DNA from 3 places in the Edaphobacter flagellatus genome. Region 3 is predicted to be linked to each of the others. Evidence: riboswitches for the same ligand, from Rfam matches in the RefSeq annotation. Region 3 holds a riboswitch; each other region holds the start of a gene.
What was found. A riboswitch is a leader RNA that binds a small molecule or an ion and turns the genes downstream of it on or off. The one in region 3 is predicted to bind cobalamin.
Positions count from the first base shown of each region.

Region 1: it holds a riboswitch for cobalamin, as region 3 does, so the genes downstream of both, metE (5-methyltetrahydropteroyltriglutamate--homocysteine S-methyltransferase) here and KFE13_RS01410 (TonB-dependent receptor) in region 3, are expected to answer to the same signal.
Region 2: it holds a riboswitch for cobalamin, as region 3 does, so the genes downstream of both, KFE13_RS02760 (ribonucleoside-diphosphate reductase subunit alpha) here and KFE13_RS01410 (TonB-dependent receptor) in region 3, are expected to answer to the same signal.

Region 1 covers NZ_CP073697.1:2,439,439-2,447,321, forward strand. The annotation lists gene KFE13_RS10145 (hypothetical protein) at 1-98, shown strand, start outside; gene KFE13_RS10150 (hypothetical protein) at 110-364, shown strand; gene purE (5-(carboxyamino)imidazole ribonucleotide mutase) at 405-920, shown strand; gene purK (5-(carboxyamino)imidazole ribonucleotide synthase) at 917-2,104, shown strand; gene KFE13_RS10165 (hypothetical protein) at 2,229-2,441, shown strand; gene KFE13_RS10170 (hypothetical protein) at 2,451-3,302, shown strand; cobalamin riboswitch at 3,329-3,534, shown strand; gene metE (5-methyltetrahydropteroyltriglutamate--homocysteine S-methyltransferase) at 3,683-5,965, shown strand; gene efp (elongation factor P) at 6,033-6,608, opposite strand; gene KFE13_RS10185 (DUF2164 domain-containing protein) at 6,666-6,944, shown strand; gene KFE13_RS10190 (carboxymuconolactone decarboxylase family protein) at 7,177-7,479, shown strand; gene KFE13_RS10195 (hypothetical protein) at 7,577-7,883, opposite strand, start outside.
Region 2 covers NZ_CP073697.1:692,950-700,832, reverse strand. The annotation lists gene KFE13_RS02775 (sugar phosphate isomerase/epimerase family protein) at 1-123, shown strand, start outside; gene KFE13_RS02770 (hypothetical protein) at 144-581, shown strand; gene KFE13_RS02765 (DUF2252 domain-containing protein) at 591-2,039, opposite strand; cobalamin riboswitch at 2,205-2,396, shown strand; gene KFE13_RS02760 (ribonucleoside-diphosphate reductase subunit alpha) at 2,499-4,901, shown strand; gene KFE13_RS02755 (ribonucleotide-diphosphate reductase subunit beta) at 4,918-5,937, shown strand; gene KFE13_RS02750 (FAD-dependent oxidoreductase) at 6,122-7,339, shown strand; gene KFE13_RS02745 (hypothetical protein) at 7,340-7,883, opposite strand, start outside.
Region 3 covers NZ_CP073697.1:331,660-339,542, forward strand. The annotation lists gene KFE13_RS01400 (Gfo/Idh/MocA family protein) at 1-646, shown strand, start outside; gene KFE13_RS01405 (vWA domain-containing protein) at 633-1,586, opposite strand; gene KFE13_RS01410 (TonB-dependent receptor) at 1,679-4,141, opposite strand; cobalamin riboswitch at 4,180-4,408, opposite strand; gene KFE13_RS01415 (hypothetical protein) at 4,505-4,858, opposite strand; gene KFE13_RS01420 (quinone oxidoreductase family protein) at 4,874-5,842, opposite strand; gene KFE13_RS01425 (YegP family protein) at 5,984-6,319, opposite strand; gene KFE13_RS01430 (glycosyltransferase family 2 protein) at 6,467-7,441, opposite strand; gene KFE13_RS01435 (MSCRAMM family adhesin SdrC) at 7,663-7,883, shown strand, end outside.

The DNA.
Region 1 (7,883 bases), 2.1 Mb from region 3:
GCGTACAGCGCCTTAAGGGATTCACCGGGGCCGTCGGTGCATTGGTAACACTGGCTCACCTGGCTATCGATCTGCTGCGGCACAGCAAAACAAATTAAGGAGAGAGTGTATGGACTTTCAAAAAATCTTTCTGCGCGCGCTGGCGTTTCTGCCCGCCGCGCTGCACACGGCCGAGGCGATCTTCGGCCCGCAGAATGGAGAGCAAAAGAAGAAGGCCGCGCTCGAAGTGGTAAGCGCCGCCATCAACGTGGGCGAAGCTGTCAGCAGCAAACACGTCATCGACGCCGACCGCTTCACCGCTGGCCTGAGCGCCATCATCGACGGCGTCGTGGAATGCCTGAACGCCAGCGTGTGGGCAAAATAAGCTGGACGCTGCTTCGTCACCCACCCCGTATAATCACCCTATGGACGCCTCACCGCTGGTTGGAGTGATCATGGGAAGCCGCAATGATTATGCGGTGATGCGTGGCGCCGTCGAGATGCTGGCCGCCTTCGGCGTGCCGCACGAGGTCCGTGTCGTCTCGGCGCATCGCACCCCCGATCTTTTGTTTGAGTACGCCGAAACTGCCGCCGCTCGCGGGCTGCGCGTGATCGTTGCCGGAGCCGGCGGTGCGGCGCATCTGCCGGGCATGGTCGCGGCGAAAACGGTCGTACCGGTGCTGGGCGTGCCGATTCCAGCGACTGCACTGCAGGGCATGGATTCGCTGTTGAGCATCGTGCAGATGCCGAAGGGTGTTCCAGTGGGCACACTGGCCATCGGCGCTCCCGGAGCAGCGAACGCAGGCCTGCTGGCTGCACAGATTATCGCAACAACCGACGCAGCATTGCGCGAGAAGATCGCCGCATGGCGCACCGCACGTCGCGATGAAGTGCTGGCGCAGACGGTAGGCGACGAGCAGGACGGAGCGGCGAAAGCGTGAGCGCGACATCAGTAGAGCGCAAGGCCAACCCGATTCTTCCCGGCGCAACCATTGGCATCTTCGGCGGCGGACAGCTTGGCCGCATGACAGCAATGGCTGCGCGAGCGATGGGCTACCGCATCCAGGTCCTGGACCCCGATCCGGCTTGTCCGGCGCGGTTTGTCGTCGATGCCTGCATCGAGGCCAGCTGGGACGATGCGCGCGAGGCCGCCAACCTGGCTCGCGGATGCGACGTGGTGACGCTGGAGATCGAGCAGATCTCGCTGGCAAGTATGGATGCGGCGCAGGCACTGGTTCCGGTGCGTCCCGGACGCGCGATGCTCGCCATCATTCAGAACCGCATTGCGCAAAAAGAATGGCTCCAAAAGAACGGCTTCCCACTCGGCGACTGGCGTCCCGTGCACTCGTTCGATGAGGTGCGCGATGCAATCCACGCCCTGGGCGGACGCGCGTTCTGCAAGAGCGCGACGGGCGGCTACGATGGACGCGGACAGGGTAAGGTCGGTTTCCACCCCGGTGCCGATCCTGAAGAAGAGGCTCGCGGTGCATGGACCGCTCTGGGCGAACGCGCCGGCGTTGTAGAGAAGGCCGTCGAGCTGGAGCGCGAGATTTCGGTGCTGGTGGCGCGGTCGCCTTCGGGCGAAGTGAAAGTGTACCCGGCTGCGTGGAACCATCATGAGAATCAGATTCTGGCGTGGAGTGTACTCCCGGCCCCACTCACCGACATCATGGCCGACGAAGCGCGGCAGCTCGCTGAAAACATCGCGCATGCCTTTGAGCTCGAAGGCATTCTTGCCGTCGAGATGTTTGTCACGACCCACGGAAAGCTTCTGGTCAACGAGTTGGCTCCGCGTCCGCACAACAGCTATCACGCGAGCGAGCGCGCCTGCGTCACGAGTCAGTTCGAGCAACTGGTACGCGCGGTGTGCGATCTCCCACTGGGCGACGTCTCCGTCGTGCAGCCGTGCGCAATCGCCAACCTGCTGGGCGACGTGTGGCTGAACGAAGACGGCTCCGCGAGAACTCCGCGCTTCGACCGCGTGCTCGCTGTACCGGGAGTGCGGCTGCATCTCTACGAGAAGCACCGCCCACGCAAAGGCCGGAAGATGGGACATCTTTCAGCAGTTGGCGCTACGGCGGATGAGGCTGTGGCTGCGGTACTGCAGGCACAGGAGCTGCTGTAAATTCCATCCATCTAAGAAACGCGAGAATATAACTCCTCACCCATTACGCGCTATTTTCCACAAGCCGTGGTATCTTCAACTTGAGCTGCACCGAATATCGTGCAGTGCGTTTTGAGGCCTTCTTATGAGCAGCTCCGAGCTTGAGTACGTGCTTTCGCTGCGGGATGCCAATATCGGCACCAGCCAGAAGCGGCTGCGCGCCGAGATCATCGACTTCATTCAGCGGCATGAGGACGCGGTGCTCGACCAGCTCCGCGCGCACGAGTCGGCCGTGATTCCAACGTCGTTTGGCGAGATTACGCTGAACCTCGCCGACCTGCACGAAGCACTCGCTTAGGAGAAACCGTTGCTGGCGCTTCTCGTCAGCTTCCTCATCGCCGTCTACCTGCTTGGCCCCAACCTGATCGCACGCTGGGCCGCGGACCTTGTCGTCTTTCGCAAGACGCGCGTGGAGTCGCACGCCGAAGAGGTGGCCCGCTCCATCATCGCTGCGGCCGTCCCTCTGGCGATGGCAGTGGCATGGGCGCGATGGACAGGTGCATTGTGGGCACGCGGCACGCAGGCCGATGTGGAGACGGTCTTCTCCGCACTGCAGAGCGACAACTTCTTTCAAACGCACCATGCGCAGTTCTTCACGAGCCTCTACGCCTTCTTCTGGATGAACTACGCGATCCTGTGGAGGCTGTATTTTCTGGTGCTGCTGGCGTGCGGCGTCCGCATCCTGATTGTGCTGAACTACAACCGTATCTGGCGGCGGCTGCACACGCGCTGGATGCGCACGCTGCTGGCCACCATTGTGCCGCGCATCTCGGAATGGGACGTGTTGTTCAGCGACATGTTGCTGCCCGAAGGCCGCTTCCGCATTATGGCCGATGTGCTGACGAAAACAGGCGGCCTGTACCAGGGCGCGATTCAAGATCGCATGCTTGCGAACGACGGCTCACTGGTAAGCATTACACTAGCAAGTCCGCGGCGGTTCGAGCGCGACGAGTTTCGCAAGGCCAAGGCCGCAGACCTCGAAACGGTGCCGGATGAGTTCTGGTTCAACATCCCCGGCAATCTCTTTATCGTGATGGCCTCGGACATCGCGAACCTGAACCTGCGCTACATACGCCGCAAGCCGCTCTCCTTTCAGCCATCGGAAGAAGAGCGTGAGGTATTGACGCGGCTGCTGGACCGGCTGAAGGAAGAAAAGTAGGCGCAACTCTTCTGAAATTTCTGCATGTAGAATCGTCATGTGCAGGTCAGGCTCTCGCAAGGAGCCTGTTAAACGGGAAGCCGGTGTGATTCCGGCGCTGTCCCGCAGCGGTGATGGGAACGAAATGTTGCATGGCGAGAAGCCAACGCACTGTTCTTGTAAGCAGGAATGGGAAGCGGCAGCGAAGTAGGCAGCCCAGAGTCCGAAGACCGGCCTGCCGCCACCACCGCGGAGGCCTTTGTGCCGACCGCGGGTGCGCTTGAGGCCGCCGCTCTCGTGGATTGGAACGGTTTGCCAATGCATCGTCTTGCCTGCGCCACTGGCGTACGCGAAGCATGCCTGCGCACAGGTGGTTCTTTCGTATTTCAGGAGAGAACCAAATGGTCGCAGGAAAGACTTCGCCCACATTCACGAAAAAACTCAGCACCGCCAACCTCGGTTTTCCGAGGATGGGCCGCGAACGCGAATTGAAGGCGGCGCTCGAAGGATTCTGGGCAGGTAAACGAACCGAACAGGAGCTGTTGGAGACAGCCGCATCGCTGCGTAAACGTCATTGGGAGCTGCAGCGAGCAACAGGAATCGACACGATCCCTTCGAACGACTTTTCGCTCTACGACCAGGTGCTGGACGCGCTCGTGCTCGTGGGCGCAACGCCGGAGCGGTTCGGCAGCGGCAAGGTGACGCTCGAACGCTACTTCGCAATGGCGCGCAACAGCCGCGAGCAGACGGCCATGGAGATGACGAAGTGGTTCGACACCAACTACCACTACCTTGTGCCGGAGTGGTCGGCGGGTATCAGCTTCGAGATCGATACGACGAAGCTGCTCGGCGAGCTGCGGCAGGCACGTGCGCTGAACCTTGAGACGCGGCCCGTGCTGATTGGCCCGATGACACTGCTGCTGCTGGGCAAGGGCGTGGACGGCTTCGACTCGATGAGCCTGTTGCCAAAGCTGACCGCAGCGTACATCAAGGTGCTGCAGGTGCTCGCGGACGAAGACGTGGACTGGGTGCAGATCGATGAGCCGATGCTGGTGACCGACCTGAGCGACAAGGTGCGCGACGCATATCGCACGGTGTATGCCGAGTTGACTAAGTCTCCCGTGCGCCTGATGCTGACGACCTACTTCGATACCATCGGCGACAATCTGCAGACTACCGTGACACTTGGAACGGCTGGTCTACACATCGATGTGGTTCGCGCACCACAACAACTGGCCGCAACGCTCGCTGCTCTTGGGCCGGATCAGGTGCTGAGCGTCGGCTGTGTCGAAGGCCGCAACATCTGGCTGACCGACTTTGCTATTGCGTCGTCGCAGATTGCGCAGGCTGTGGAGCAGTTGGGTGCTGAACGTGTTGTAGTTGCCCCGTCGTGCTCGCTGTTGCATGTGCCGCATGATCTTCATAGTGAGACGGCTCTATCGCCGCGCCTGCGCAGCTGGCTGCGGTTCGCAGAGGAGAAGCTTCAGGAAGTTGCCGCGCTGGCGAGTCACGATCAGCCGGCCCGTTCTGCGAACGCTGCCGCCATCACCGACCGCGCTGCCGCCGATACGACGACGAATCCCAGAGTACGTGCAGCACTCGCTGCTCTTGAGGAGAAGCACTTCAGACGTGCCTCTGCCTATGCGCAGCGCGCCGTGGCACAACGCGAGAAGCTCGGGCTCCCTCTATTGCCAACGACGACGATCGGCTCGTTTCCGCAGACGGCTGAGGTACGCAAGCACCGCGCTGCGTTTCGTCGCGGGCGCGAAGGTACTGCAGAGTACGACGCGTTTCTGGAGAAGGCCATCGCCGAGTGCGTGCGCGAGCAGGAGCGCATCGGGCTGGATGTTCTGGTTCACGGCGAGTTCGAGCGCAACGACATGGTGGAGTATTTCGCCGAATTTCTCGACGGCTTCGCCTTTACCGAGAACGGCTGGGTGCAGAGCTACGGCTCGCGCTGCGTGAAGCCTCCGGTGATCTACGGCGATGTGCAGCGCCCAGAGCCGATGACGCTGCGGTGGACACACTATGCCAGCTCGCTGACATCGCGCCCGATGAAGGGGATGCTGACCGGCCCCATCACGGTGCTGCAGTGGTCGTTTGTGCGCAATGACATTCCGCGCTCGCAGACGGCATGGCAGATTGCGCTGGCACTGCGCGACGAGGTCTCGGATCTGGAGACCGCGGGCATCGGCATCATTCAGGTGGACGAGCCTGCACTGCGCGAAGGTTTGCCGCTGCGCCACGCCGACTGGCAGGCGTACCTGGATTGGGCCGTGAAGGCCTTCCGCATCACAACTAGCGGCGTCGCCGATGCGACGCAGATTCACACGCACATGTGCTACTGCGAGTTCGAAGACGTTCTGCCGTCAATCGCTGCGCTGGATGCGGATGTGATCTCGATGGAGTCGGCGCGCTCGCGCATGGAGCTGCTCGACGCCTTCCGCGCACACGGCTATCCCAACGAGATCGGACCGGGCGTGTACGATATTCACTCTCCGCGCGTGCCGTCGGCCGAGGAGATGCGTGAACTGCTTGCGCTGGCACTCCATGTGTTAAAGCCCGAGCAGGTCTGGGTCAACCCCGACTGTGGGCTGAAGACGCGTGGCTGGCATGAGACGGTTGCTGCCTTGGAGAACATGTGCAAGGCCGCGAGTGAGGTGCGGGCGCAATTGCAGTCATAGCACTGGATGCCTGAAGCAGAAGAGGCATGAGAGTTGCAGATCTCATGCCTCTTTTTACGTCATCCAGTTAAGCCCTGCCGGCGAAATCGCGCGTCTCCGTGGAGACCTTTACCTTCTCGCCTTCTTTAATAAACAGTGGCACACGAATCTCGAGGCCGGTCTGGAGCGTGGCAACTTTGGTAACGCTGCCGCTCTGCGAAGCGCCGCTTAGGCCGGGCTCCGTCTCGGTGACTTCGAGATCGACGAAGATAGGAAGCTGCAGGCCAATCGGGTTGCCGTTGTACTTCGTCAGCTGTACCTCAAGGTTTTCGAGGAGGAAGTCGGTCGCATCACCCACCATGGCGTCGGTGAGCGCAAACGTCTCGAACGTCTCCTGGTCTAGAAAGTGGAAGCCATCACCATCGCTATAGAGAAAGGTTGCGGGCACTAGCTCGACGTCGGGTTCCTTGAATTTATCGCCTGCCTTGAAGCTTTTTTCAAAAACGGCGTTGGTGATCAGGTTGCGCATCTTCAGGCGCACCAGCGTCTGTCCGCCGCGCGCCGTGGGCGTGCTGACGTCCGACTCCATGCAATAGTAGGGAGCATTCTCATGCTCGAAGAGCATCTTGCGCTTAACGTTAATTGCTTCGATCAGTGCGGCCATATCTGCCTTTAAGTATAAGTGTGCGCGTGTAAGCTGCGCGCCTATAAGCTAACTGTCATGAAGATCGAGATATCGCAACAGGTCCGCGCCGAGGCAGTTGCCTCCATCCAACGCTACTTCGAGGAGAACCTCCCCGAGCCGATTGGCAACCTGCCCGCGGGAATGCTCTTTGACTACTTCGTCGAAGAGATCGGCCCGCTAATCTACAACCGCGCCATCGCCGATGCGCAGGCGCGGCTGGCGATGCGCGTATCCGATCTGAACGGCGAGCTGTTCGCCGATGAGTTTCAGTACTGGCCGCAGGTCGATGCGAAGCGCAAAACCAGAAGGCGCTAGCAGATGGTCATCACCTGCTTTGACAGATTAAAACTTGAGTAATGTGAGCTTCTCCTGCAATCGTCCGATGCTTGTTTCCGTGTAATCTTGTTGCTGCTGTAAGGGCTACTCCCAACCGATGCAACGACGGGCTCTCGTTTAAAAAATCGAGTTTATGCAGTAATGCCGCTTGATTTGCGAAATCGAGTTTATGCAGTAATGCCGCTTGATTTGCGAAAAGGAGAAAACACACATGTTTGACATGAAGAATCTCGCTCAGCTGAAGAAGCTGGACGAGAATGCTGTTGACGGGATGAAGACCTTCTGGGCGTTCGACAAGGCCGCCTTTCAACCCGGCACGATCGATGCATTGCACAAGCAGCTGATGGCGCTGGCCGTCGCGCTGACGACACAGTGCCCGTATTGCCTGGAGATCCATCGCAAAGCCGCCGTCGATGCAGGCGCAACCGAGGCCATGATCGCGGAGACGGCTGTCGTCGCTGCAGCCATGCGCGCCGGTGCCGCCATCACCCACGCAACCCATCTATTCAAGTAGCTGAAATTGGCTCACCCTTAGCCGTCATACGGCTAAGGGTGGGTGCTCGGCAGCGCATCGAGCTGACTTTGTGCCAATGGTCTTCATACTGCCCCGCCTAATTTTCGGTTGACCCTTGCCTGGCTGCGCGACGGATTGCCGTGATGAGCAGATAGAGCCCCAGGGCTCCGAAGACGATTCGGCCTAACCATAACGGTGCCGCACCGCCGTCATTCCCCACATCGTCGGTGAAGCGAAAGAACGGATGCGGAGTGCATGCAAGAGCGAGTGCAATAGCACCGAAGAACAGGCGCGGAGCAGCTTCGAGTCGGCTCGCCAGTTTGGCGTGTCCGCTGGCCTGTGCGATGTGAGGGAGTGCCAGCGAGAGTCCTGCCAGAAACAAGATGGCGTAGTCCATCACCGTC
Region 2 (7,883 bases), 360 kb from region 3:
GCCGGATATCACGATGCGGTCAGCCTTGAGACGCACTGGCATGGCGGCTCATCGCCGGAAGACTCGTCGAAACAGAGCTGGAGCGGGATGAAAAAGGCCCTTCAGGACTCGGGTAATCTGTAGCGTTCGCAGAAGGGAATTGGATGATCAATCGACGGCGGTTCGTGCAAGGGGTATCGGCTGCGGCGTTAGCAGCAAAGCCCATTGCAACCATGGCGGAGACGTGGTGGGGTAGTTCCTGTCCGGATGTTTCCGTGATGCGGGAAGACTTAGATCCGGCGTACAGAGGGGATCTCGGCGAGGTAACGCATATCTTCGTCTACACAGAGAGCCTTACGGATGAGCGTCTGACGCAATATGCCGGTATGGCGCACAGTCTCTTTGGAGAAGCACCGATCACAACGTTTCCAAAAGAGTCTGTGTGCGAAGATCGCCGGCACGACCACACGCCGCAGGTGATGCTTTGCTACTCAAATGGAAGGCGTCTTGTCTATCAAGCAGTCTCCGGCAAGACGGCATCTGGCGATCAGATGTGGATCTACGGAACCGCCGGCAGCCTGAACATTTCCTTGCAGAGATAATCGTTCGATCTATTTTCCCATCATTGCTTGAACACGACGGTCCTTTTTGACGGCAGCCACCAATGCTGCATGATCGAGGATCGTTTGATCGGCGTAAGTCTCGGCCCAGTGCGCAAGCGCATTGCCCAGAGTGTTTGATTTGCCACAATAACCAGCGATGGATGCGGCATCACCAATGCGTGCATGAGCTCGGGCAAGTAACGCTCCGCAAGCCCAGACATATTCGTTGAAGGCATTGAGGCCGAGTCCTTCGACCGGGACAGAGGCTTTCAGGTCTCTCATTTGTCGCACGTAAAAATCGATAGGGCCGATGTTGGTCCATCCCAGCATGACATCGGATGATGCCTGCAGTACCCGTTGGCCTGTGACGACTCGCTTGCCCTGCTGCGTGACATCGCTTAGGTGCTGCGTAATGTATGGAGCATGTGAGGGAACGACGGCCTCCTTCACCTGAAGAAAGAGTGGGTCCTTCTCTCCATTGCCAAACAATAGAACCAGATAAGCGCGCGTGCCTACACTTCCGATTCCGACAACCCGGCGTACGACATCGACGACATGATATTTGGCGAGCATGAATTGGCGCTCGCGATGCAGCGTAGGAACGTAAGCATGAAGCGCATCAATCACTTGTTGACGCGTCTTCTTATCGACGCGCGTCTGCACAGGGGGCATATCGCGAAATCGCCAGGTTCCATTCGATAATTTTTCAGCAACCTTTTCGAGCAGCGTGGCGTTGGTTTGCTTCGTGGCCTTCAACGCTGCTCTGCGAATAACAGCACTTGCCTGTGCGTTAGCGCGCACCAGGGAATCGCGGCTGGTTGGATAGGTATGCAGATACCAGCAGTTGAGGACGCCCATGTTCTCAAGCCGGTTCATATTGAGAATGTAAGCCGAGACACATCTACGGACGGCCTCGTCGCGGGTCGTGCGTCCGCAATTATTCGCGCGCGCCGCGAGATTGACGCTCGCCGTTAGACGCTTAAGATCCCACTCCCATGGGCCAATGACGGTTTCATCAAAGTCGTTCAAGTCGAAGACAATGTCTCGCTGTGGTGTACCGAAGAGACCAAAGTTGTTCAGATGGCAGTCGCCATCGATGACAACCTGCAATCCTGTAACAGGAACATCTCCCAGATCGCTCGCCATAACCGCTGCTGCTCCGCGGTAGAAGGCTGAAGGAGAAGCGCACATGCGAGCAAGGCGCAGCGGAACCAGATCGGGCAGACGTCCTTTATTGGTGGCCATGATGATCTCGATGGCGCCTGGATGGCTGGCGGGACGGGACCATATGCCTTGCGACTTGCGAGGAAGTTTAGAGCGAAGAGCTCGTCCGGCAGCGCGGCGTTCTTCGACAGGAAGATTGCCGTGGAATGCTGCGAGGTTGTGCATCTTGATGGAAGCTTTGGTGTGGACAGGTGTTTTTGCAGTTGGTGCTTGCGTCTTCTTTAATCTCTTCAAGAGCTGCACTCCGTAGAAACGCAATGGGGTTACTGCGTTTGTTGCTGGAGAGCATTCTACGACCTTTGAAGTGAAAAACGTCTCATTTTGCGGCGCGCAAGGTCTGTGGAAAGTCTGCAATATGACCCCAATATATTGACGTTGACCTGCCGATGGGCCCTTGTTATAGTGAGTGAACTTCATGGTGCCTTGATTATGAGATCAAGGCTGAAAAGGGAATCCGGTGAGATGCCGGGACTGCCCCGCAGCGGTAAGCAGGAACGAACGCTCCTCAATAGGCACTGGTGAATCACTGGGAAGCCGGAGCAAGTAGGTAGCCTGCAGAGTCCGAAGACCTGCCATGAGGGCCGTGCCGAACGGCACGAAATTCACACACCTCCGAGGGGAAGGTGCGGTGGTCGCGGTCTGTCTGTTGCAGGCATCCTCCACTGTATCCGCTCGGAGTAAAGGATGCTCCCCATGGCGACGGCGCAGGCGACCCTCACTGACCTCGATCCGAATTTTCCATTAGCCGATACCGCGCCGCAGATGCAGGTGCGCAAACGCAACGGCACGCTTGAGCCGGTAGACGTCAACAAGATTGTGCGCGCCGTCCAGCGCTGCTGCCACGGCCTGCCGCACGTCGATCCCATCCGCGTAGCCAGCAAGACCATTGGTGGCCTGTTCGACGGAGCATCGACGCGCGAGCTGGATGCGATCTCTATTCAGACAGCGGCAGCGCTGATTGCCGAAGAGCCGGAGTATTCAAGGCTGGCAGCTCGCTTATTGCTGGCGACCATTGAAAAAGAAGTCGCGGGACAGAACATCTACTCCTTCTCTCAGTCGATTGAAGTTGGGCATCGCGAAGGAGTGGTTTCGAAGGAGGCGGCTGAATTTGTTGCAGCCAACGCGCGCAAGCTGAATAGCGCGATCGATACGCATCTCTCCGATCGCTTCGAGTACTTCGGCCTTCGCACGGTGTACGACCGTTATCTGTTGCGCCATCCTATAACGCGGCAGGTCATTGAGACGCCGCAATACTTCTTCATGCGCGTCTCTGCGGGACTTTCTGTGCGCGTCAGCGAGGCCGCGGATTTCTACCGGCTGTTAGCTTCGCATGATTATCTGCCGAGCTCGCCCACACTATTCAATAGCGGGACGAAGCACTCGCAGATGTCGTCATGCTATCTGATCGATTCACCGAAGGATTCACTGGATTCGATCTATGACTCTTACAAGCAGATTGCCTTGTTGTCGAAGTTCTCTGGTGGCATTGGCCTTGCCTTCCATCGTGTGCGCTCAGAAGGATCGTTGATTCGCGCAACCAACGGCCTCTCGAATGGAATCGTTCCGTGGTTGCGCACGTTGGATGCTTCTGTTGCCGCGGTGAATCAGGGAGGCAAACGCAAAGGAGCATGCTGCGTATATCTCGAGCCCTGGCATGCCGATATCGAATCCTTCCTGGAGATGCGTGACAATACAGGCGATCAGGCGCGGAGAACGTACAACCTGAATCTTGCCAACTGGATTCCTGACCTTTTCATGAAGCGAGTGGATGAGGATGGGATGTGGTCACTCTTCGATCCGAAGGTCGTGCCGCATCTGCCGGACCTCTATGGTGAAGAGTTCGAACGTGCTTATGTGGCAGCTGAAGCCGAACAGAAGTATATGCGGCAGGTCAAGGCGCGCGATCTCTACGCGCGTATGATGCGTACGCTGGCGGAGACCGGTAATGGATGGATGGTCTTCAAGGATGCATGCAACATCAAATGCAACCAGACAGGACTGCCGCAGAATGTGGTGCATCTCTCCAATCTGTGCACGGAGATCACGGAGGTTACCTCATCTGAGGAGACAGCAGTGTGCAACCTCGGCTCAATCAATCTCGCGCGTCATGTGACCGACGGCGCCTTTGATTTCGAGAAGCTGGCCGCTACCGTGCGGCAGGCAGTGCCCATGCTGGATCGCGTCATTGACATCAACTACTATCCCGTTCCTCAGGCAGCCTCAGCCAATAGTCGCTGGAGACCCGTGGGCCTGGGTCTGATGGGACTGCAGGATGTCTTCTTCCAGCTCCGTTATGTCTTCGATTCGCCGGAAGCACGAGCTCTGTCCGCGAAGATTCAGGAGGAGATTTACTTTCACGCGCTCACCGTCTCCTGCGAGCTCGCCGAACAGCACGGCCCACATGCGGCGTTTCAGGAGTCGCGCGCAGCGAAAGGTGAGTTTCAATTTGATCTGTGGAACATTAAGCCTGAGAACAGTCAGCGGTGGGAGCAGCTTCGCGAGCGCATCAGAAAAAATGGCTTGCGCAATTCGTTGGTGATTGCCATTGCTCCAACAGCAACGATTGCGTCTATCGTCGGTTGCTATGAGTGCATTGAGCCACAGATTTCGAATCTCTTCAAGCGCGAGACCCTGTCTGGCGAGTTCATGCAGATCAATCGCTATCTGGTGTTGGAGCTAAAGCAGCTCGGCCTTTGGTCAGAGGCGATGCGTACGCGTATCAAACTTGCAGAAGGCTCGATTCAGGGCATCAGCGAGATTCCCGAAGACGTACGATCCATCTATCGCACGGTATGGGAGATGCCGATGCGATCCTTGATCGACATGGCAGCAGACCGCGGAGCCTACATCGACCAGAGCCAGTCGCTGAATCTCTTTGCCGAGTCGCCCAACATCGGCCGCCTCAGCTCGATGTACATGTATGCCTGGAAGCGTGGCATTAAGACGACCTACTATCTGCGCTCCCGCCCCGCCACCAGGATCGCAAAAACAACTGTATCCGCCGCATCGCAGAGCACTGTGGTGCCTGCAATGAATGCGTCGGCGAGCGTTTCCTGCTCGCTTGATAATCCCGAAGCATGCGAAGCCTGCCAGTAAGTAATGGAGAGAAATTATGTCGACACAAGCACCGAATGCCATCCTTGATCCTGGCCTTTCCCTTACGCTGCGGCCGATGCGTTATCCCATCTTCTTTGAAATGTTCAAGGATGGGATTCGCAATACATGGACTGTGGAAGAGGTCGATTTCTCGACCGATCTCGTCGATCTGCGTTCGCGCCTGACGCCCGCAGAGATCCATCTGATTCAGCGATTGGTCGCGTTCTTCGCCACGGGAGACTCGATCGTTTCGAACAACCTTGTTCTCAACCTGTACAAGCACATCAACTCTCCTGAGGCTCGACTCTATCTGTCGCGGCAGCTCTTTGAAGAGGCGGTGCACGTCCAGTTCTATCTCACGCTTCTGGATAACTATGTTCCGGATCCGGATGAGCGCGCAGCAGCATTTGCTGCGGTCGAGAACATTCCGTCGATTACGAAGAAGGCTCAGTTCTGCATGCGTTGGATGGACTCCATCCAGAAGCTGGATGAGCTGCAAACGGCGGCGCAAAGGAAGCAGTTTCTGCTGAATCTCGTCTGTTTCGCAGGGTGTATCGAAGGGCTCTTCTTTTTTGCCGCATTTGCTTACGTCTATTTCCTGCGTTCGCGAGGTCTGCTGAATGGTCTGGCTGCGGGGACAAATTGGGTCTTCCGCGATGAAAGCTGCCATCTTGAATTTGCGTTTGAGGTGGTTAATGTTGTTCGCGCAGAAGAGCCGGAGCTGTTCGACGCTGAGCTTGAACAGCAGATCGTAGAGATGATGAAAGACGCGGTAAACTGCGAGCTGCAGTTTGCAGAAGATCTTCTTTCCGGCGGCGTAGCAGGCCTGTCTGTACGTGAGATGCGCCAGTATCTGGAGTATGTTGCAGACTCACGCGTTGTACGTCTGGGCATGGCACCGATCTTCGGATCGAAGAATCCCTTCGCCTTCATGGAGCTGCAGGATGTGCAGGAGCTGACGAATTTCTTTGAGCGTCGAGTCTCGGCGTATCAGGTGGCTGTCGCTGGCGAGGTGGCTTTCCACGAAGACTTTTAGTCGTACGTCGCGGAGTATGAGCAAAAGATTGGCCTGGCAGTGTTGTTTTGCTGCCGGGCTTTATCTTGTTTGTTCAACGCGTCGCTTTTTCTGATCTACAAAGAATTTTTCCTCTATAACTGAAATGAGCATTGGCTCTCCAGACTATCTCTAAACGCTTTGACACATCTTCAGGAGATGCGCGATGAATCGTCGTTCCTTCCTTCAGAATTCTGCTGCCTTTGCCGGATGCAGCGCAGTGGGTTTGGCCGGATGCACCAAAAAGATAGTGCAGGCGCCCATAGCTGGAACGCCAGCGCTTCCGTTCTACGATGCTCTGGCGCCAATCGCTCCTATTCGCGCGCATGTCGACAGGATCTTCCGTATCACCGTATGTCTGCGGCCATTCCGCCCTGCCGGCCCGCGGCTTGATGTTGAACGTCTGGGAGACAGCGTTGTGATTCACAACTATGGGCACGGTGGAAGCGGTTGGTCGCTCTCATGGGGATCGGCCGATGTCGTCGTGCGAAAAGCGCTGGATGCATCGAATGGAAAGAAAGAACTCGCTGTTATCGGCTGTGGAGCGCTCGGCCTGACAGCGGCGATTACGGCACAGCGAGCGGGGTTTCGCGTAACGATCTATGCGAAGGAGCGCCCGCCGTTTGTGCGCTCGTCGCGGGCCACAGGTTCCTGGACGCCGGATTCGCGCATTGCTCTCACCTCCGCTGCTGGTTCCGGGTTTCCTGCGCTATGGGAATCGATGGCGCGCACCTCGTTCTCCATGTATCAGAGCTATCTTGGGATGCCGGGAAGTCCGATTGAGTGGACAGATCGGTATGCGCTGTTCGATCAATCCCGCGAAGAGCGTGCGGCGCAAGAGCCCCCGCAGGTCCATGACTTCGCGCATTACATGGAACGTATCGACGATATAACGCCGCGATCGGAGCGTATTCCGGAGGGCATGCATCCTTTCCCTACCAAGTATGTGTTCCGTAGCTCTTCGCTTACCTTCAATGTGGCAGACTACGCGCGTCAGTTGATGAATGACTTCCTGATCGCTGGCGGCAAGATCGAGACGCAGGAATTCCATTCGCCGCAGGAGATGACGTTGTTGCCTCAACCCGTCATCCTCAATTGCACAGGATACGGCGCCCGCCAGCTCTGGTCGGATGAAAGTGTTGTTCCCATTCGCGGTCAGATTGCATGGCTCATTCCGCAGGAAGGCGTCCGCTACGGCCTGTTCTACAAGGGCCTCTACGTGCTTGCACGACGCGATGGTATCGTTGTGCAGCCGGGAACCGGCGGCGAAGACGAAGGCTGGAACGATACCAATGAGCAACCCGACAGAGCCGCCGCCGCCGCGGGGGTTGAAGTCTTGCAGGAGCTCTACTCTCGCATGGAGAAGATGAAGCAGCGCACCTGATCAGGATGTCTGCCGTGGGTGTACTTCGACTCTGAGCCGAACCTCCTCCTGCGGCTTCATGACGATCTCAAGAGGAACACATTCGAAGCCCGGTACTAGATTGAAGGTGCGTTCTTTGGGGAGCGGCTGAAAACTTTGTCCCGTGCCGACTGTGGCGACGATGTCTCCCATCTTACGTCTGATCTGAACGGACCCGTTACTTGTGATGGTCGCCGGTTCGTTAGAGTTCGCAATTACAGGAACGATAAGCCGTGCAGAGGAGGCGTGAGCTGCCGAAGATTCAATTGTCGCCGCGATCTCCACCCCAGCGGCCGTGAAGTGATACACGAGACGATAGCGGGCACCGTTAGGCATAGGCTGATGCGAAGCCGTGAGTAGGCGTCCGCGCGCTTCAAAGGCAATCGTATCGGTTGTTGTCGTCCTGGTGAGAGAAGCCTCGTTGTCGCTGAGACTGGTAAAGACCTGCTCGCCCGCGCACTCAATCCGCGGTGTTAAAGTCATATGCGGCGCATCGCTGAAGACCTGCTGATTCGATAGCTCAATG
Region 3 (7,883 bases):
GATGATCGCCTACCGGCTCCACTATGAGCCCATCACGCTCAAGACCATCAAGCTCATCCGCGATGGCGCCCTCGGCACAGTCGAAGCGATTCAGAGCGCCAACGGCTTCAATATCGCACGCGGCGAATGGCGCTCCACGCACGCGCTTGGCGGCGGAGGTCCGCTGATGGACGTCGGCATCTACTCGCTAAACGCGACGCGCTATCTTACCGGCGAAGAGCCGGGCCAGTTCACCGCCGTCGCCACCACGCCCGACCACGACGGACGTTTCGATGGTGTCGAAGAGAACCTCTCCTGGACAATGCGCTTTCCTTCCGGCGTCCTCGCCGGTTGCGTCACCACCTACGGAGCGCCCATGCCCGGCTACTACAAAGTCTTCGGCTCGAAGGGGTGGCTCGAAGTCGGCTCCTTCGGCTATCAAAACCTCCGTCTGCAAGCCAGCTATCGTGCCGCATCCGGCTCCGCGCCTACCACCATCGACGAGACCAACAACGAACCAGATCCGCAGCAGTTCGTCCGTCAGATCGACCATTTCAGCCACTGCATTCGCGACAACCGCACACCGGACACCCCTGGTGAAGAGGGCCTGAAGGACATGCAGCACATCCAGTCCATCTACAAAGCCGCGGGCATCACTCTCGGCTAGATGCCTGCGCCGGCCCCGCGATACGTGTGCCCGGCCGCACCATCTGTGCCGCCTGCAGCTTCGTACTCTTCAGTGTCGTCTCGAACTTCAGGTCCACCAGCTTGCTCGTACCCGGAGCGTCAAAGCTCGCTACGTAGCTCTCCGAGAGAGATTTAGTGAATTGCTTGAAGAAGGGCAACAGCGAAACCGGACTCCCCAGCCCCTGAAAGTACGCTCGACCGCCAGTAGCATCCGCGACGTTTTGCAGATAATTTTGTCCACTGAAGCTCGCCGCCTGGCCACGATATCCCGAATCGCCATAATAGATCGAATACACCGCAACACCCCCACGCTGCGCGTCGGCAATCGCAGCGTCGACGTATGGGCTCGTCTGATTCAAAGGGCTTACGCTGCCGTTATAAGGATCGACACCATTCGTCAGCATGATCACAAACCTGGCCTTCGCCGTCAGCATCGTTCCTTCCGCGCTCGATCCACCCGGCCAGTTCTTCACAAAATCCGACAGGCAGAAGTATGGACTAGCGCTTATCCCAGCACCACTCAAAGGCAGACGAATATTCGCCGCCGCTGCAGCATGATCCGTCGTGAAGTCCTGCGCGGGAACCACACGGCCATTCTGCATGTAGCCGACAAAGATCTCCGCTCCTGCGGGCAGCGACGTGATGAAGCTCTTGATGTCGGAAATCTGCCGCCCCACTGAACTGCGCAGTCCGTCGTCGATCAACAGCGCAACCTGCGTTCCCTTAGCAGTGACAGGCGCAACGCTTGAAAGCTTCGCTTCGTGCCGATTCACTTTGACGCTTAAGTTATTCAGAGTGAGTGGCTGCGGCGCCTTCGCGTCCAGCGTTACAAGCGCCTGCGTCTGCATCGGCCCTTCCTGCTGAGCCGATGCAAACGCTGCAATCGCCAATACACCCAATGCCAGCCATCGATAGGTCATCGTCATCCTCATTCGTGCCTGCTTGCTCAATCCAACGCAAGGCCTGAAGACTTAGACGCCAATCCTGAGCATATTGATGCGGTCTATTTCAGTTACTGATCGCCACCCACACGAATCTTCAATCCAGTCCTGAACGTAAACGGCAGCGCCGGAAAGCCGATCGGCCCGATATGCTGCTGACTAAGCAGATTATTCAGCTCAACAAACGCTGTCACATGCCGTGTTGCTGTATAGGTGCCATAGGCATCGAGCTTTGCATAACCGAAATCAAGATTCCTGTTCGGCAACAGCAACGTATTGTCGCCATTCGTGTCTGCATAGGAGAGGAACGTTGAGTCGTCCGAGCGGCTCGCGAACGCGCCTTTCAAAGCAGTGGAAAACTTCTTCTGCTCATACAACGCGGAGAAAAAGCCTGTTTGCGGAGGACGACGGAATGGACGCTGTCCGACCAGCGGCGACGTCGATCCGATCGGAACACCGGGCAGATTCGGGTTCTGCGCTGCTTGCCCATTGTTGATTGCATCCGTCGAGAACGACTGCTCCACAACCGACGCAAGATACGTATAACCACCACGCAGCAGGATGTGATTGGTTGGCGCATACTGTAGCTCGCCTTCAAACCCTTGAGCACGGAAGGCAAGCGTATTCAATACAGCACCGTAGAAGTACGCGACGTTCGTCGTAATCCCAAAAACGTTCTTCAATGTGCCTGCATCGACATAATCAATCTGACGATTGAACTGGTTGTGGAAGTAGCCCGCCTTAAGAATCAGTTTTTGGCCGACGATGTTCTGGTCAATCCCCAGATCATACGTACGCGAACGCAAAGCCTGCATCGGACGAACATGGTAAGCCTTTATCGAAGCCGTGTCGCCGACATCTGACAATTGCCTGTACAGTGAGCTGAATTCGGATGACAGTGAAGGCTCCTGCACACCCGTTGCCGCATTGGCGCGCAGCTTCGTTCCACGCAGAAATCCGTTGCCCGGACGCACAGGCACCCACGCTAATCCAAAACGTGGCGTACCCGCCGTGCCATATAGGTTATTGCGCACGATCGCCCCGCCAAACGAGTAGAAGAGGCGGCTCTTAAAATCGCCCTGGAACTGAAGCGTGTATTGATAGTTCGTGCGCTTGATTTTCTCGAACTGGAAGTTCGCTGGATTGTTGAATGAACCACGCTCATTTTCGTAGCGAAAACCAAAAAGCCCGATCAGATGCGGCGTGAACGTATAGTCGCTCTGATAATAGAGCTCATCACGTAACGAAGACTGATCGAAGCCTGTAGGAAACGTTGTGCCGGCAAGAAACGAAGCGCGGCCTGTCGCGGAGTATCCATTCGCACCACGAATCGTCACCGTATTGCCGTAGTAATCCGGATAAGGGCCGTAGAACGAAGGCACCATCAGCAATGTGCCTGGAGCTGTAAATATCGCGTACTGTTCCCGCTTGCGCGCAATACCGTAACGCATCAGGTTATGCCAGCGATTGTGGCGATTCTCGACCGTAGCACCTGAGTACAGATTTTGATCGCCTTGTTTCGCATTGGCCGACACACCATAAAAGTCATGAGCACCCGGCACGCCCGTTGCCGAGACACCATTGCGAATCGTGAAGCGCAGCAATGTATTCGCCGTCAGGTTATAACCCACATTTGCCGCACTTGTCGCCGCGTGAAAGCGATCCAGCGGCAGCGCATTGGATGAATCGAACCGCGAGAACGCACCATAATAATCCAGCCGGTTGCGCGTTCCCCCCACAGTCACCTCGTTGCGATACGTATGAAAGTTGCCCGCATCGCCCGAGTAGTTCAAAACAGGTCGGGGTATTCCTCCGCGTGGCGTCGTAAAGCTCATCACACCCGCGCCTGCGTCTGACCCATACAGCACACTGTTTGGCCCGCGATACATCTCAAATCCATCGAGCGCTGTCGACGACACAATACCGTAATCAAAAACGCCGCCTACGTTTTCCGATGTCACTCCATCGATCAGGACCTTGTTCGCATCCGAGTTTCCCCCACGCACGAACAGTGAAACCGCACCGCCATACTGCCCCGTCTGAACCGCCGCAGTTCCCGGAGACTGTCGCAGATCATCCACCACACCGACTCGCTCCTGCAGCGCGCTGAACGGCACTAGGTTGATCGCAGAACTCACCTGCTGCACCGGCGTCGAAAGTCCGGTTGCGGTCACCGTCACCTCAGCCTTTACCGACCCCACTTCGAGCGTTACGTTCTTCGTCAGCACATCCGTTCGACCACCGTAGAAGTCCTGTCCGATACCTGGCGTAAATGTAGGGGCAGAGGTCAGCAGAAGAAACCGTCCCATAGCCGTGCTGCGAATCTCATACGAGCCATCCGGCCCAGCGGTCGCGAAACCAGCGACCGTCTTCCCCTGCATCAGCTTTACACTCGCGCCGGGAACGGCAGCGCCAAGCGGATCGGTCACTGTACCGCGCACAACAACGGCATACGCGGACAACGGAAGAGATACAGCAGCAACGAGAGCACAAAAGACAAACGAGGCCGAGGCACGGCCAAACCATGAAGGCATGAAACAAACTCCTCCATTCCCCCCTCGGGAATGTGGCTGATTGTGCGCAGATCGGAACCGGTCTCCTGACTCTCGCGATTTCATGCCATCCATCGCGGTCGCATCCAAAGCGACCAACCGGCTGCTTACCTTCCCGACTCACACGTCAGTGGCAAAGAGCCTGATGACATCACACTCTATCAACACGCAGAGTGTGCGCGATCACAGTTGCGGGGCAGTGGCGGCTTTTCACCGCGCTTCCCGAACATTCCGTAGCGGAACAAGGTGGACAGGGGCAACCAGCAAAACTTCACTCGTCGCAGGACTTTTGCGTGTGCCTTAAGTGTGCGGCATCGCCCACGCCGAAGTCAAAGCAGGGACGCGCTACTTCAAATCGCCGACATACTTCTTCGTGTCTTCCAGCGCAAACCTCCCCAGCAGAAAAGGACGCGATGTCTGTGGCTTGTTGTTGATCAGGTCTGAGGGATACGGCAGCGGAGACAACGTTGGAAATGCCCATATCCTTCCGTTGTGCAGATCGACCATAACCTTCGCATAGATCTGAATATTCTGGCTGTCGTCCGGAGCGCGCACCATGAATGTTCCTGGCTCAACGTAATAATCCACATCCGGCGTCTGCGCCATCACCGGCTCCGGCCTGCGTTCCAGCACCAACGCAAACAGCAGAAGAGTAATCGCCGCCAGAAGAACATTCGTTATCGTATTCGCCTTCATCATCACTCCCAACAGCCTTCACGGAATCAGCAGGATCTTACCCGTCGTCCGTCGCGCCTCAAGATCGCGATGCGCATTCGCCGCATCCGCCAGCTGATACACGTGCTCGATCCGCAGCTTCAGCTTCCCGCTGGCAATATCTCCTAGCACAGCCTCCGCACGAGCCACCAACTCTTCCCGAGTCGCCGTGTAGTCCTGCAACTTCGGACGTGTCACATACAACGATCCCATTGCAGATAGACGTATCAAATCAAATGGCGGCACTGCGCCGCTCGATCCGCCATACAACACCATCATGCCTCTCCGCCGCAGCACCTGCAGAGACTTCTCAAATGTCGTCTTCCCCACCGAGTCATACACGGCATGTAGTCCCGTCGACTGCCGTTTTACCGCCTCCGCAAAATCCTCACGCGTATACAGAATGACTTCGTCCGCACCAGCTTCTTTCGCCAGCTCAGCCTTCTCGTCATTCGAAACGGTTGTGAATACACGCGCACCCAGCGACTTCGCCATCTGAATCAACAGAAGTCCCACGCCGCCCGCGCCGGCATGAATCAGTACCTCATCACCCTTCCGTATCGCATACGTCGAGTGCGACAGATAGTGCGCCGTCATCCCCTGCAGCATTGCAGCCGCGGCCTGCTGCGATGTCACGTGATCAGGAATCCGGATCAGCTGCGCTACAGGAGCCACGGCCATCTGCGCGTATGTTCCCGGCACGCTGCACCACGCCACGCGGTCGCACACCTTCACCCCACTACCGTCCGTCTTTTCTCCCAGCGCGACAATCGTGCCTGCGCCCTCCTGCCCCAGCGTGTACGGCAGCGGAGCAGAATATCGCCCCTCCCGCAGGTACACATCAATAAAGTTCACGCCCGAAGCCTCCAGGCGAATCAAAGCCTCTCCCGGCCCGGGCGTAGGAGTCGGAAGATCGCGCAGCACCATCACCTCAGGGCCGCCTACCTGCTGTATCTGTATCGCTTGCATAGAACCTTTGGATGCACCGCTTGCTACATTCGTCTCGTGAAGATCGTGTTTTGAAGCATCGTTTCGAGACCTGCCACACAGCCCGAATACATCGAGCGATCAGCCAGCCACAATGGAAGGCTGGCTGTACTCAACCATCTCTCACTTCGTGATATCGTGCGTCGTCGCAGTCGGTCCATTCTTCTTTACCGACTCGATTCCCTTCTCCATCGCCGACGCCGACGAATACATCTCGCTCTTTCCGATCACCTCATGGTTCTTCGCTTTCAGCACGAAGTACGGTGCGTCTGACTTCGCAGTCTTTCTCTCATACTGCGCATCCTCCGGCGAGTTCTTCTTCACCGACTCGATCCCGTTCAGCGCCGACTCCTTCGACTTATACGTCTCGCTCGTCAGAATCACCTCGCCATTCGCGGCCTTCAGGTTGAACATGAACTGACCGTTTGCCGCATCTTTCAATTCGTAATGAGCTGCCATCGACACATCTCCTGTTCGTATAGAAAAACGGCTCGGCTCGCAACGTGCGCTCACCGTTGCCTAAAGATGCTCAACACTTTACCTGAGACAAGGTAAAGCTGTGATGGAGATTTTTGTAAAAGATGAGAATGCGGCGAGGTTTAAGCTCTACTGCAGCAGGCTCTCTTCCGAGCGCAACCGCAGTATCCTGTCCACCGCATACGGAGCCCTGTGCGATGCCGTATGGAAGTGCCGTACCTGCAGTTCTCCCAGCAGCCCGATACCGATCATCTGCACGCCCGCCAGGATAAATACCCCCGCAACCACGAACAGAGGCCCATGCAGGTCCATCACATGCTGGCCCGTCAGCAGCTTCAGGATCAGCAACCATGCTGACATTCCAGCGCCAGCCAGCACGCTCAACGCGCCAATCGTGCCGAAGAAGTGCAGAGGACGCGTCATATACTTCAGCAGAAACCGAATCGTCAGCAGGTCAAAGAAGACACGGAACGTACGCGAAATACCGTAGTGGCTCTTGCCGAATTCGCGCTTCGGGTTCGAGATCGGAATCTCGCAGATGCTCGCCCCGTACCATGACGCCAGCGCCGGAATGAACCGGTGCATCTCGCCATATAGCGGAATGTTATGAATCACCTCGCGCCGGTACGCTTTGAATGTCGTTCCGAAGTCGTGGATGTTCACTCCGCTCAACGTCGCCATCAGCCAGTTTGCTGCGCGCGATGGGATCCTGCGCATGATGAAGTTGTCACCACGCTGCGAACGCCACCCACTCACCACGTCATACCCCTCTTCCAGCTTCGCCAGGAAGTTCGGTATCTCATCCGGAGAATGTTGCAGGTCGCCGTCCATCGCCAGGATGTACTCCCCCTGCGCATGATCGAACCCTGCCGCCAGCGCCGACGTCTGCCCGAAGTTCCGGCGCAGCTTCACCACCAGCACACGCGAATCCACCGCCGCGATCTCCTCCAGCAACCGGTAAGTACGGTCGCGCGAGCCATCGTCCACAAACACCAGTTCGAAGCTCTCCCCCACATGCTCCATCACCGCCTTCAGGCGGTCATAAAGCGTTGTGACGTTATCTTCTTCGTTATGGAAAGGGACGACGATGGAATATTTCGGCACGTCTCCGATGATACTCCCGAAATAGGCTTACTGGTAACGAGATAGTAACGCCCGATAGACATCCCTCTTCACCTTTTCACTCTTCCGGAGCGATCATCGTTCTCGAGTGCCGTATTTGCATTCCATCTTCGTGCTATACCATTGCGGCGATGAAGGTTATCATGATGCCGTACACTGCATCTAACATTTGAGTTGTTGCATTTCTTGTGCAGAAAGGAAGCATGGCGAAACGAGTCATCACCATCGTGCTGCTGTTGGTTTTGGCGCTGTTCGTTTACGTGGGTTACAACTCCTACGACGCCAAGCACGGCGGCATCTCAGGCGAGGTCTACTCCAATGGAGTGCGTCAGACAGCCGCAAGCAGAGCACAGCAGCAGGCATCCCAATCCTCCGATGCCGACACCATCGTCTATCCTGCCCAGCAGGACGCGTCCACGGCACA